4 regions of the Streptomyces sp. NPDC008313 genome follow, and region 1 is predicted to be linked to each of the others. Evidence: riboswitches for the same ligand, from Rfam matches in the RefSeq annotation. Region 1 holds a riboswitch; each other region holds the start of a gene.
What was found. Region 1 has a riboswitch for cyclic di-AMP ahead of ACFY93_RS24110 (transglycosylase SLT domain-containing protein). Riboswitches for the same ligand answer to the same signal wherever they lie in the genome.

Region 2: another riboswitch for cyclic di-AMP. It lies ahead of ACFY93_RS27940 (peptidoglycan DD-metalloendopeptidase family protein); the one in region 1 lies ahead of ACFY93_RS24110 (transglycosylase SLT domain-containing protein).
Region 3: another riboswitch for cyclic di-AMP. It lies ahead of ACFY93_RS25815 (peptidoglycan DD-metalloendopeptidase family protein); the one in region 1 lies ahead of ACFY93_RS24110 (transglycosylase SLT domain-containing protein).
Region 4: another riboswitch for cyclic di-AMP. It lies ahead of ACFY93_RS06645 (peptidoglycan DD-metalloendopeptidase family protein); the one in region 1 lies ahead of ACFY93_RS24110 (transglycosylase SLT domain-containing protein).

What each region holds. Positions count from the first base shown of each region.
Region 1 covers NZ_JBIBFR010000018.1:132,675-135,871, reverse strand. The annotation lists gene ACFY93_RS24120 (polyprenyl synthetase family protein) at 137-1,147, opposite strand; gene ACFY93_RS24115 (hypothetical protein) at 1,420-1,590, shown strand; cyclic di-AMP (ydaO/yuaA leader) riboswitch at 1,937-2,094, shown strand; gene ACFY93_RS24110 (transglycosylase SLT domain-containing protein) at 2,100-2,981, shown strand; gene ACFY93_RS24105 (Cof-type HAD-IIB family hydrolase) at 2,975-3,197, opposite strand, start outside.
Region 2 covers NZ_JBIBFR010000025.1:19,928-23,124, forward strand. The annotation lists gene ACFY93_RS27935 (PrsW family glutamic-type intramembrane protease) at 1-370, shown strand, start outside; gene ACFY93_RS27940 (peptidoglycan DD-metalloendopeptidase family protein) at 428-1,459, opposite strand; cyclic di-AMP (ydaO/yuaA leader) riboswitch at 1,471-1,627, opposite strand; tRNA gene ACFY93_RS27945 (tRNA-Met) at 2,053-2,126, opposite strand; gene ACFY93_RS27950 (dihydrofolate reductase family protein) at 2,195-3,197, opposite strand, start outside.
Region 3 covers NZ_JBIBFR010000021.1:65,553-68,749, reverse strand. The annotation lists gene ACFY93_RS25820 (FCD domain-containing protein) at 1-621, opposite strand, end outside; gene ACFY93_RS25815 (peptidoglycan DD-metalloendopeptidase family protein) at 898-1,665, opposite strand; cyclic di-AMP (ydaO/yuaA leader) riboswitch at 1,678-1,835, opposite strand; gene ACFY93_RS25810 (insulinase family protein) at 2,062-3,197, opposite strand, start outside.
Region 4 covers NZ_JBIBFR010000004.1:6,024-9,220, reverse strand. The annotation lists gene ACFY93_RS06660 (helix-turn-helix domain-containing protein) at 1-90, shown strand, start outside; gene ACFY93_RS06655 (DUF6126 family protein) at 87-242, shown strand; gene ACFY93_RS06650 (tyrosine-protein phosphatase) at 290-1,087, opposite strand; cyclic di-AMP (ydaO/yuaA leader) riboswitch at 1,625-1,801, shown strand; gene ACFY93_RS06645 (peptidoglycan DD-metalloendopeptidase family protein) at 1,806-2,672, shown strand; gene ACFY93_RS06640 (GDSL-type esterase/lipase family protein) at 2,970-3,197, shown strand, end outside.

The DNA of each region.
Region 1 (3,197 bases):
ATCGGACCCGCGGAAGCGTCAGACCGGGGACGCAACTGCGTGTACTGCTGCGGTATGACACGAAGCGGCGGCGCCTCCCCCGACCCGTAGGGGTCGTGAGGAGAGCGCCGCCGCTCCGAGGACGGGGGGGCGGGGGTCAGCCCGCCCGGTGCACCACCGCGTCGCACAGCTCCAGCAGGCAGACCTTCGCGTCGCAGTCGGGCAGCGGCGCCAGCGTGGCCCGCGCCTCCTCCGCGTACCGCACGGTGTCCCGGCGGGCCTGCTCCAGCGCCGGGTGGGCGCGCAGCCGGGCGAGCGCCTCGGCGTGCCGGGCGTCGTCCGTGAGATCCGAGTCGAGCAGCTCGCACAGGGCGATGTCCTCGGGCAGCCCGAGCCGCTCCGCGCGCTCGCGCAGCCGCAGCACCGGCAGCGTGGCGATGCCCTCGCGCAGGTCGGTCCCCGGGGTCTTCCCGGACTCGTGCGAGTCGGAGGCGATGTCCAGTACATCGTCGGCGAGCTGGAACGCCATGCCCAGCCGCTCCCCGTACTGGGTGAGCACGTCCACGACCGTCTCGTCGGCGCCCGACATCATCGCGCCGAAGCGGCCGGCGACGGCGATCAGGGACCCGGTCTTGCCGGCGAGGACGTCCAGGTAGTGGTCGACGGGGTCGCGGCCGTCGCGGGGGCCGGCCGTCTCCAGGATCTGGCCGGTCACCAGGCGCTCGAACGCCTCCGCCTGGATGCGGACCGCCTCGGGCCCGAGGTCGGCGAGGATGTGCGAGGCGCGCGCGAAGAGGAAGTCGCCGGTGAGGACCGCGACCGAGTTGCCCCAGCGGGTGTTCGCGCTGGACACCCCGCGGCGCACCTCCGCCTCGTCCATGACGTCGTCGTGGTAGAGCGTGGCCAGGTGGGTCAGCTCGACGACCACGGCCGAGGGGACGACACCCGGCGCGTAGGGATCACCGAACTGTGCCGCGAGCATCACCAGCAGCGGGCGGAACCTCTTCCCCCCCGCGCGGACGAGATGCTGGGCGGCCTCCGTGATGAAGGGGACCCCGCTCTTGGTGGCTTCGAGCAAACCCGACTCGACAGCCGCCAATCCGGCCTGGACATCGGCTTCGAGAGCCTGGTCCCGCACGCTCAGCCCGAACGGCCCGACGACGGTCACGAGAGGTTCTCCTGTCTGCTGACGATCACATGGCGAACTCGGTCGATCATTCGGTCGATGACACGGTTTGTCGATGTGTCGCTGCCATCACTCAAGTCAGCGTATCCGGTCACGTTTCGATCACCACGAGCGCCCACCGTCCCCGCCCGCGTCTCCCCCGGACGGGAGGAGACCCCGCACCTGAATGCGCGCGGCGGCACTTCACCACCGGCGGCCCCTCGTCCACCTCGCACCCCTCAGCAAATTCGGCCACATGTTCGATAACCGGTCGGGTGCGGACGTCGGCCTCGACCGAGCCCGTCGCCCGGCGCGCCGCCACCGGGCGCCGAGACGCCGACGACGACGGCGACGGCGACGGGGACGACGGCGACGGCGACGGCGACGGCGACGGCGACGGCGGCACTCTTGCCCGTATTGCCGCTTTGCGCCCCTCCGTGCGTTAGCTCCCCTTCTTGTCCTTCATAGGCGCTATCTCACGTACCTCACCAAGCTCCGACCTGAGCACTTACGTGACTCAATGAGGCGCTTTGCAGGGGTTGGATATACATCAACACCCGCCCACAGCACGTGAATTGGGTCACGCCGGACAGAAAGATCCATATCGCCGGGTGTGTGCATTTGCCTTTGCGCACTGCAAGTTGAACCTGTGAATCCGTTTGATCTGACGACACATCACCCACTCCATACTGATCAGGTGAGTTGCGTCATGGATTCAAACCTTGTTCCGCACATGTGCTCTCGCATACGTTTCGGTCGAACCGGACGGACCGCCCAATCCTGCCGCCGCCCGGCACCAACCCACCGACCCAGTACGGCAGGAGCGGGGGACCCAGGTAGGTCGCCGTACCGGTCCAGCCGGCACGGCTCGGGGTTAAGCCACGCGTCAGCGCGGCCGGGCACCTCCCGCCCGAACCCGACAGCTCACCTCGCAGGCGCGGAGAGGAACTCAGTCATGTCCGCTCGTGGCAAGCACCGCCTCACCAGAACCTCCAGCCCCCTCCTCCGTGGCATCGTCGCCACCGGAACGGGCGGAGCCGCCCTCGCGCTCCCCCTCATGGGCGCGACCGTCGCCAGTGCCGCCGAGCCCACCGGTGCCGTGACCTCCGCGGCATCCGTGGCGTCGGCGGCGTCCACCCAGCACGCCACCGCCAAGGCGGGCGAGAAGGCGCAGGTCAAGCACCACAGCTACCGGGTGGTCAAGGGCGACTCTCTGGCGAAGATCGCGCGGGACCACTCCACGCGGGGTGGCTGGAAGCAGCTCTACGCCGACAACCGCGAGGCCGTCGGCGAGAACCCGTCCCTGATCCACCCCGGACTCCGGCTGACGCTGGGCGCCAAGAGCGCGGACGCCTCGAAGGGCACCGCGAGCAACCAGAACCCGACGAGCGCCCACAAGAGCTCCGGCGAGAACTCCACCGGGAGGGCGGGCAGCGGCGTGACGAAGACGGAGAGCGCCACGGCGACCACCTCCGCGCCGTCCATCGAGGCCGCTCCGGTCGCGGCGACGACATACACGAACGACCTCGACGGCTGGATCCGGCAGTCGCTGGACATCATGGCCGCCAACGGCATCCCCGGTTCGTACGACGGCATCTACCGCAACGTCATGCGTGAGTCCTCGGGCAACCCGCTGGCCATCAACAACTGGGACTCCAACGCGGTCGCCGGCACCCCCTCCAAGGGGCTGCTGCAGGTCATCGACCCGACCTTCGCCGCCTACCACGTGGCGGGCACCTCGATGGACCCGTACGACCCGGTCGCGAACATCACGGCCGCCTGCAACTACGCGGCGGACAAGTACGGCTCGATCGACAACGTCAACGGCGCCTACTGACCGTCACCCAGGGATCGGCGCCCACCTGACCGGCGCCCGGTGCCCGGCTGTTCCCCGGTTCCCGCTTCGCCGCGGGGGCCGGGGAACAGCCGTTCCACTATGACCGCGACGCCGTCCTCCTCGTTCGAGAGGGTGATCTCGTCGGCGACGGACCGCAGTTCGGGATGGGCGTTGGCCATGGCCACGCCGTGTGCCGCCCAGTCGAACATCGGGATG
Region 2 (3,197 bases), on a different contig from region 1:
GCGTACGGGACGCGCCGGCGCCGACTTCGTCGAACGGGAACGGGAGCTGCTGCACGAGCTGTGGCGCCGCCGCGACGTCGCCCGCCCGTCCCTCGCCTACGCGGCGCTCGCCGCGGCCCCGGCGGCCCCGGTGCGCCCGCCCTGGCCCGTCGTCCCGGCCCCGGTACCCGGACACGGCCCGGCGACGGCGTACCCGGCGTACAACCCGTATCCGGCGTCGTACAACCCGTACCCCGCGTACAACCCGTACCCGGGGCACGCCGCGCACACCGGTCACGTCCCCCTCGGCGCCTACGGGACGCGCCCCGCGTCCCAGCCGCCCCACGGGCCGTACGGCCCCCAGCACGCGCACAACCCGTATCGCACCTGAGGCGACACGGGCTGTGTGAGGTGCTGGCCGGGGCGAGAGGCCCGGGCCGGCGGTGGGTCAGGGGTTGAGGCCCTTGCTGTTCAGCCAGGCCAGCGGGTCGATCGCGGCGCCGCCGCCCGGGTGGACCTCCAGGTGGAGGTGGGGTCCGGTGACGTTGCCGGTGGCGCCGACGCGGCCGATGACGTCGCCCGTGGCGACCTTCTGCCCGGCGCTGACGCTGATCGACGACTGGTGGCAGAACCACAGCTCGGTGCCGTCGTCGAGGGTGAGGACCGTGCGGTAGCCGTACGCGCCGGACCAGCCGGCCTCGGTGACCGTGCCGCTGTGGATCGCCTTGATCGGCGTGCCCGTGGGGGCGGCGAAGTCCAGGCCGGTGTGGTGACCGGAGGACCACATGGAGCCGGAATCCCCGAAGTGCGAGGTCAGCGTGTACGAGGAGGTGGGCAGCGCGTAGTTCTTGGCGAGTTCGGCGAGGCGCTTGGCCTCGGCCTTCTCCTTGGCCTCCGCCTCCGCCTTCTTCTTCTCGGCGTCGGCCTTCTTCTCGGCCTCGTCCTTCTCCTTGGCGGCCTGCTCGGCGGCCGACTTCGCGGCAGCGGTCTCGGCTGCCTGCTGGGCCGCGCTGTCGACCTGGTCCTGCTGGGTCTCGGCCTGCTGCATGATGCGGGCGCGCAGGGCCTCACCGGCGTCCGTGGTGCCCTCTGCGGCGTCGGCGGTGGTCAGACCGGCGCCGGTGAGCGGCGTCGCGGAGTCCTCCGGCGCCTCGTCGGAGCCACCGGGCAGCAACGAGCCGACGGACGGCAGGTCCGGCATGGATATCGACACCGGCGGCTTGCCGGTCTGCGCGGTGGCCATGCCGCCCGCGCCGACTGCGGCGATGACGCCGACACCGAGGACGGTGGAGCTGCGGGCGAGCCCGCCTCCGCGCTGCTTGCTGACGCGGTGCCGGCCGCGGACGGGACGGATGGACTCCTCGGTGGGATTCCACTCCTCCCACGGTCCCTCGTCGGGGCCCCGGCCGTAGCCGAAGGTGTCGCGCTGCTTGTCGCTCGGCGCGAACGAGGTCTGCGGGGCAGGCGGGTTGGACGCCACGTGGGCGCGCTCCTTTCCTTCCTTCTCGCCTACCGGGTTAGCTGACGGGTTCGGAGCAGGAAGGTCTCCTACGCGCGTAAATCACCGTGCGGACACAGTGAAAGACGCTCGATTCACCCCAAGTTGGTGGTTCCCCGGTTCCCTCGCGGGATTCGGCGCGTGCGCACGGAGCCGCCTCTCGTGACGGCTGGGACGACCGCGCTGCGTTATCGAACGTTAATAGACGCGGGTGCAGTATTCCAAGCCGTTCCGGGTAATCATTCCCGTTCTTGGCCAGGACTTTCAGGTCAAGCACGGTCAAATTCGGGCGAGTTGACCGCACCCTCATGGAGAGTATCACCTGACGGTACGTCAAGCCGATATGCGGCGAGGCGCCGGGCGATCACGCGCCGTGACCGTCGGCCGACCGCGGGCGACGGAGCCCACCACGTCAAGACACGGAAGCCGGCGAACCGGAGCGGGCGAACCGGAGCGGGCGAACCGGAGGAGTGGATGTGCCGGAGCCGGCAGAACGGTCTCGGCGAGACGGGCCGAGGTCATCGCAGAAAAAACCTGAGGCCGGAACTCGATGAGTTCCGGCCTCAGGCCTTCAGTAGCGGGGACAGGATTTGAACCTGCGACCTCTGGGTTATGAGCCCAGCGAGCTACCGAGCTGCTCCACCCCGCGTCGGTAAGACCAGTGTACGCCATCCGGGAGGTCCCGCGCACACGCGTTTGCGCAGGCCGTCGGGGGTGCTACTCCAGGAGGTGCCGGTTCGGGGCCATGGCCTGCGCCTCGTACTCCGGGAGTACGACGACGACGGCGCCCTCCGCGGCGAGAATCCCGCTGCCGTCGGCGTCCTTGACGAAGGTGTCGGGCTCACGCCAGGCGGTCACGACCCGGCGCACCCCCGCGTCGAGGATCAGCCGGGCGCAGGGCGCGGGCCGGGAGGCGCGGCGGGCGCAGGGCTCCAGGCTGCTGTAGACGGTGGCGTCCGCCAGCCGCGGGTCACCGGGGGTGATCTTGGCCAGCGCGGCCTCCTCGGCGTGCGCCACCGGATCGCCGCCCTCCCGGGAGTGACCGCGGGCCAGCTCGGTGCCGTCCGCGGCGACGACCACCGCGCCCACGCTGAACGCGGTCTCGGAGGGCGGGCACAGCGCGGCGAGTTCACAGGCGAGCGCCAGCCAGCGCCGGTCGGCGGCGGCGTCGGCGCCCGCGGTCCCGGGTGCGGTGGGGACGTACCGCATGAGGACGATGTCGCCGACGGGCCGGGTCTCCAGCAGCCGCATCCGGCCGGGCGGATAGGCGCCGGGCCCGAACAGCCGGGGCGCGCCCGGCTGGCCGACGAAGATCGGAGCGAGCGCGAGGTGGAGCTCGTCGGCGAGGGCCTGCCGCATCAGCTGGGTGTGGACCCGGCCGCCGCCCTCGACCATGAGGCGCCGGACGCCGCGTACGTCCCCGAGGTGGTCGAGTACGGCCCGCCAGTCGAGCTCGGGGCCGAGCGCGACGACGTCCGCCGCGAGCCCGCGCAGCCGCTCGGCGCCCTTGTCGGTGGTGTAGACGGCCTTGTCGCCGCCGGTGTGCCAGAAGGGGGCGGCCGGGTCGAGGTCGCCGGACGCGGTGACCGCGACCTTCAGCGGGTACTCGGGGCGGCCGTCGGCGACTCTGGCGGCGCGCCGCTCGGGGGAGTTGACCAGAAGCCGGGGGTTGTCCGTGCGCAGGGTGCCGGCGCCGATCAGGATCGCGTCACTGGACGCC
Region 3 (3,197 bases), on a different contig from region 1:
AAGGCGGAACCGGTGCGTGGCCATGACGCGCTCGGTGTGCAGGGCGGTGACCGCGCGGGCCCGCTCGCCGTCCCCGCGCGCCACGGCGTCGACGATCGAGCCGTACTCGGTCCAGGACTCCGCCGGATCGGCCGGCGTCTCGACCGCGTACATCCAGGCGATCTTGCGCCGCAGCTGCGCGAGGGTCGAGGTCAGCGCGGGGCTGCCGGAGGCCTGCGCGAGCGTCTCGTGGAACCAGCCGCCCAGGGAGCGCAGATCCTCGCTGTCGCCCCTGCGGGCACGCTCCCGGCCGAGCCTGACCAGTCCGCGCAGCACCTTGAGGTGGGCCTCGGTGCGGCGCTGGGCGGCGCGGGCGGCTCCGAGCGGCTCCAGCAGCAGCCGCATCTCCAGGAGGTCGGCGGCCTCCTGCTCGGTGGGTTCGGCCACGCACGCGCCCGCGTGCCGGCGGGTGACCACGAAGCCCTCCGCCTCCAGGGTCCGCAGCGCCTCGCGCACCGGGACCCGCGAGACGCCGTAGCGGCGGGCCAGCAGTTCCTCGGTGAGCCGGCCGCCGCGCTCGTGGACACCGGAGACGATGTCGTCCCGGATCGCCGTGCATACCGAGCGCGCGGGAATGCGCATGACCGGCCTCCGTTTTCCGTCCCCGTGAAACGCCGGCGAGCGGCGTGTTCTCACCGATGTTATTGCAGCGGCGCCGCATTTCCGACGGCGATCCGGAATCCGGGGATATTTTCCGGACACGAAGAGAGGGGAACCCTAGAGGCGAACGGAAGGCGTGCGGACGGCGAAACGGGAAACGAGGAACGGGACGGGGTACGGGAGGGCGGGCCACCGGGACGCCGAAGGCCCCGGCTCGGGGAGCCGGGGCCTTCGGGGAGCGCGATGCGCGCGGATGTCTCAGAGGCGGACGCCGTGCGAGCGGAGGTACGCGACGGGGTCGATGTCCGAGCCGTACTCCGCGGTCGTCCGGGCCTCGAAGTGCAGGTGCGGTCCCGTGGTGTTGCCGGTCGCCCCGGAGAGGCCGATCTGCTGGCCGGGGGTGACCGTCTGGCCGACCGAGACGCCGATGGACGACAGGTGGCCGTACTGCGTGTACGTGCCGTCGTGCATCTTGATCACGACGTTGTTGCCGTAGGCGCCGCCCCAGCCCGCCTCGACGACGGTGCCCGAGCCGACCGCGTGCACGGACGTGCCGGAGGCGGCGTGGAAGTCGACGCCCGTGTGGCTGCCGGAGGACCACAGGGAGCTGCTGCTCTGGTAGCCGGTGGAGACGTACGAGCCGGCGATCGGGGCGACGAAGGTGTTGAGACGCTTGCGCTCGGCCTCCCGGGCGGCACGCACCCTCGCCTCGCGCTCCTTCTTGACCTCTTCCTCGGCCTTCTTGAACGCGGCCTCCTCGGCCGCCTTCTCGGCGGCGGCGACCTCTGCGGCCTGCTGCTGCGCGGTGGCCTGCGCGCCGACCTGGTCGGCGACCGAGTCGCCGATGGTGATGGCCTTCGTCAGTCCGGTCTGCTCGACCGAGGCCGGGGCGGCGGCGAGCGCCGGGGAGGCCAGGGTTCCGATGACACCGGTGGTGGTGAGCGCCGCGACGCCGGCGGCGCTCGCGGTGGTGCGGCTCATCCGGCTCGGACGACGGTGTTTCCCGGTGGCACGGGTGAACGCCATGAAGTGGCTGATCCTTTCCTTCCCTCTCGCCTACCGGGTTAGCTGACGGGTTCGGAGCAGGAAGGTCTCCTACGGGTGCCCTGCGGGAGGGCGCCCGATTCACCCCAGGGACTGCGGTGGGTCCCCGGCTCCCCAGGCTCGCGCCATAGGGGACTCGGCGATGACTGTCCGGTGCCGCGGGCGCGGCGCACTGCCTGACGAACAGCCGGACCGACGCTAAGCGCGACCACATTCGAACAACAAACGGATCACGGATTTTGTAGCGTACGCCACAGGGCAGATGGTCAACCTCCCTACCAATACGGACAAACGGCCGGGGCGGGGCGCCGAACGGTTCCACGCGAAGGGGCCCTGACGACCCATCGGCCGTCAGGGCCCCTGCCGGTGCCGGCGCCTCTACTCTGCGGGCACGACGCTCACTTCGCCGATGCCGAGGTCGCGCACCACCTCGGCGATCTGCACGGCGTCGCCCACCAGGACGGTCACCAGACGGTCCACCGGGAAGGCGTTGACGGCGGCCGCGGTGGCCTCCACGGTGCCCGTCTCGGCGAGCTGCTGATACAGCGTCGACTGGTAGTCGTCGGGCAGGTGCTGCTCGACCTGGTCCGCCAGCGTGCCCGCGACGGCTGCCGCCGTCTCGAACTTGAGCGGCGCCACCCCCACGAGGTTCTGCACGGCGACGTCGCGCTCGGCGTCCGTCAGACCGTCGGCGGCGAGGGTGCGCAGGACCTTCCAGAGGTCGTCGAGCGCGGGGCCCGTGTTGGGCGTGTCCACGGATCCGCTGATGGCGAGCAGCGCGGCGCCCGTGCCGTCCGGGGCGGAGCGGAGCACCTGGCCGAACGCCCGTACGCCGTAGGTGTATCCCTTCTCCTCGCGCAGGACACGGTCCAGACGCGAGGTGAGGGTGCCGCCCAGGCAGTACGTGCCGAGCACCTGGGCGGGCCAGACGCGGTCGTGGCGGTCGGCGCCGACACGGCCGATGAGCAGCTGGGTCTGGACGGCGCCGGGGCGGTCCACGATGACGACCCGGCCGGTGTCGTCCGCGGTCACCGCGGGCACCGGGCGGGGTTCGGCGGACGAACCCGTCCAGGAGCCGAGGGTGTCGGCGAGCAGCGCCCCCAGGTCGATGCCGGTGAGGTCGCCGACGACGACGGCGGTGGCCGTGGCGGGGCGGACGTGCTTCTCGTAGAAGGCGCGCACGGCCGCCGAGTCGATGGCCGCGACCGTCTCCTCGGTGCCCTGGCGCGGCCGCGACATACGGGCCGTGACGGGGAACAGCTCCTTGAAGAGCTCCTTCGCGGCGCGGCGGGCGGGGTTGGCCGTCTCGTGCGGGATCTCGTCGAGCCGGTTGCGGACGAGCCGCTCGATCTCGCTGTCGTCGAACGCCGGGGCGCGCAGGGCGTCGGCGACCAGGCCGAGCGCCTTGGCGAGCCGGGACGCGGGGACTTCGAGCGACAGCCGCACGCCGGGGTGGTCGGCGTGCGCGTCGAGGGTGGCGCCGCAGCGCTCGAGCTCGGCGGCGAACTCCTCGG
Region 4 (3,197 bases), on a different contig from region 1:
CTCTTCGTCCACACCCTGCTGCAGAGCCCCACCGCCGCCCTGTGCCTCGGCCCGGCGGCGGGCCATCACACCCACGGAGAGACGTCATGACACAGCCGCCGGAACCCGCCCCCCGCCGCAGGTCCATGGAAGAGAAGTTCCCGAGGTCGCTGTGGGTGCGGCTGGTCATCTACGTCGCCGTCGGCCACCTCTTCGCCGCCTTCGTCTACCTGCTGTTCACTCTGGGAGCACAGAACCAGTAGCCGTCCGGTGCCGGCCCTCACGACCGGCCCCTCCGCGCGCGCCCGCTTCAGTCCAGCAGGCGCGCGCGCAGCTGTTCCCGCACCTCGGGGGTGAGCTTCAGGCCCTCCCGCAGATAGGTGTCGACACCGCCCCAGGTCCCCTCGATCGTGTCGAAGGCCGCCGCGAGGTACTCGGCGCGCGCGTCGAAGAGCGGGCTGAGCAGCTCCATCACCTCGGGCGAGTACGCGTCGGGCGACGTGTTGCTGCGCCGTACCTTGTACCGGCGGTGCGTGGCGTTGGACTGCAGGTAGTCCGTGACGATGGCGTCCCGCTCCACTCCTACGGCGAGAAGCGTCACGGCGACCGACAGGCCCGCGCGGTCCTTGCCGGCCGCGCAGTGCATCAGCGCGGGCACGCTGTCCTCGGCGAGTGCCCGCAGCACCTGGGAGTGCTCGGCGGTGCGGTCCGTGATGATGGAGCGGTACGAGTTGATCATCCGGTCCGCGCCCTTGCCGTCCGCCAGCAGGGAGCGCAGCCGGCCGAGATCGCCCTCGCGGACCATCTTCCAGAACTCGACACCGTGCGCCGGGTCGCTCAGCGGCAGGTTCACGTTGCGCACGCCCGGCAGCTCGACGTCCAGGCCGTCCAGCTTGCGGTCGGCCGCGTTGCGGAAGTCGAAGATCGTGTGCAGGCCGAGGGAGGCGAGGAACGCCGCGTCCTCCCGCGTCGCGTGCGCGAGATGACCGCTGCGGAACAGCCGCCCGTGGCGTATCCGGCGACCGTCCACGGTCGGCAGTCCGCCCACGTCACGGAAGTTGCGCACGCCGGCCAGCTCGGGCTCGGTCGACGGGACCTGCTGCGTCATGGGGGCTCCTCCCAATCGGCCGCCGACGCTGCTCGGCATCGCTCGCCGACGGGTGCCTCCCGACGATACGACATGGGTTCCCGGGGCAATCAGTTGTCCACGGGACCATCGCGGGCAGTGGCGGTGGCGGTGACGGCAGTGGCGGCGGCAGGGGTGGCGGTGGCGCCGCCGACGGAGTCCAGGTCGCTCCGTTACGGGTGATCTGTCCGGTATGGCCGCACTGGTACTTCTCTTCTGATTAGCGCTTTTATGCTGACTGATCCTAAATAGCAGGATTGGTCACAACTGGCCCTGGGATAAGGCCCCGTGATCCCGTTGCGCGTGAGCAGCGTCATAACCGTGACGGTGCGTCGTGGCCGCCCGTGCGTAATTCCCCTTTGTTCTCCAGCCTTTCAGGGAAAGGGAAAGATCACTGATCCACGCAGGGTGACCGCGAATTGGCCGATGGATCAAGAGAAATGGGCCCCGGGGAAATCCGCTGCTTGTCGCGGCGCGTCCCGTTCGCTTACGTTCAGCCTCAATCCGGACGGACGCCCAATCCTGCCGCCGCCCGGAATCCGCACACTCACCCGTACACGGCAGGAGCGGGGGACCCACAGGTAAAACGCCTGTTCCGGTTCCCGGAACGGCTAGGGGTAAAGCCGCGTGGCATACGTGGCCGGACATCTCCAGTCCGAACCCGACAGCTCACCTCGCAGGCGCCGGAGAGGAATTCGCCATGCCCGCGAAGGGTAAGCACCGCCGTCCCAAGTCCGCCTTCTTCACCCGCTCGATCGCAGTCGCCACCACCGGTGGCGCGGCGCTCGCGCTGCCGCTGATGGGTGCCGCCGGCGCTCACGCCGCGACCCCCTCGGCGGCCGTCTCCTCGGTCACGGGGAAGGTCGCCGCCGCCCCCGCCGCCGCTCACAAGGCCGGGACGAAGACGTACACGGTCGAGGCAGGCGACTACCTGTCGAAGATCGCCGACGAGCAGAACGTCGACGGCGGCTGGAAGAAGCTGTACTCGGACAACCGCGCGGCCGTCGGCGACGACCCGTCGCTGATCCACCCGGGTCTGAAGCTGACGCTCGGCAAGAAGGCGGCGGCGCCGAGCAAGGCCGCTCAGCCCGCCGAGAAGACCTCGGCCCCGGCCCCCGCCGCGAAGCCCGCCCCCGCCGCCGACACGGCCACCGACTCCGGCTACACCCTGCCGGTCCAGAGCTCCTCCGTCGGCACCGCCTACAAGACCGCGGGCAGCATGTGGTCCAGCGGCTACCACACCGGCGTCGACTTCGTGGTTCCGACCGGCACCACCATCAAGTCGATCGCGGCGGGCACCGTCGTCTCGGCCGGCTGGGGCGGCGCGTACGGCAACGAGGTCATCGTCCAGCACGCGGACGGCAAGTACTCGCAGTACGCCCACCTGTCGCAGTTGTCCGTCTCGGCCGGCCAGACCGTGACCGAGGGGCAGCAGCTCGGCCTCTCCGGTGCGACCGGCAACGTCACGGGCCCCCACCTGCACTTCGAGATCCGCACCACGCCGAGCTACGGCTCGGACGTGGACCCGGTGGCGTACCTGCGCTCCCACGGCGTCACCGTCGGCTGACGCGTCGGTGACACGGCCGAAGGCCGGACCCCCGCCCGGGGTCCGGCCTTCGGCCTTCCGTCGTCCGCTCACCCCGTACCCGCAGCCGTACCCCCATCCCGCACCCGCACCTGAACCCGCGGTGGCCGGGAGCCGGTCGGCCGCCATCGGCCGTGGGGGCCTTATTCCGAGTTGACCAACACTTGACGCGTGGCTTATCTCACCGTCCGTCAACCCCTCCCTACGGTCGCGTAGCTCACATCGGAAGGTGAATCATGGACCGACGTGGCAGACGATTCGAAGAGTGACAGCACAGCGGTGATCGGGTCGTACGTGGCGGTGGGGGACAGCTTCACCGAGGGCGTCGGCGATCCGGGCCCCGACGGGTCCTACCTGGGCTGGGCCGACCGGTTCGCGGTACTCCTCGCGGACCGGCGTCCCGAGGGGGACTTCACCTACATCAATCTGGCCGTGCGCGGAAAGCTCCTCGACCAGGTGGTCGCGGACCAGCTCCCGCGCGCCAGGGAACTCGCCCCGGACATGGTC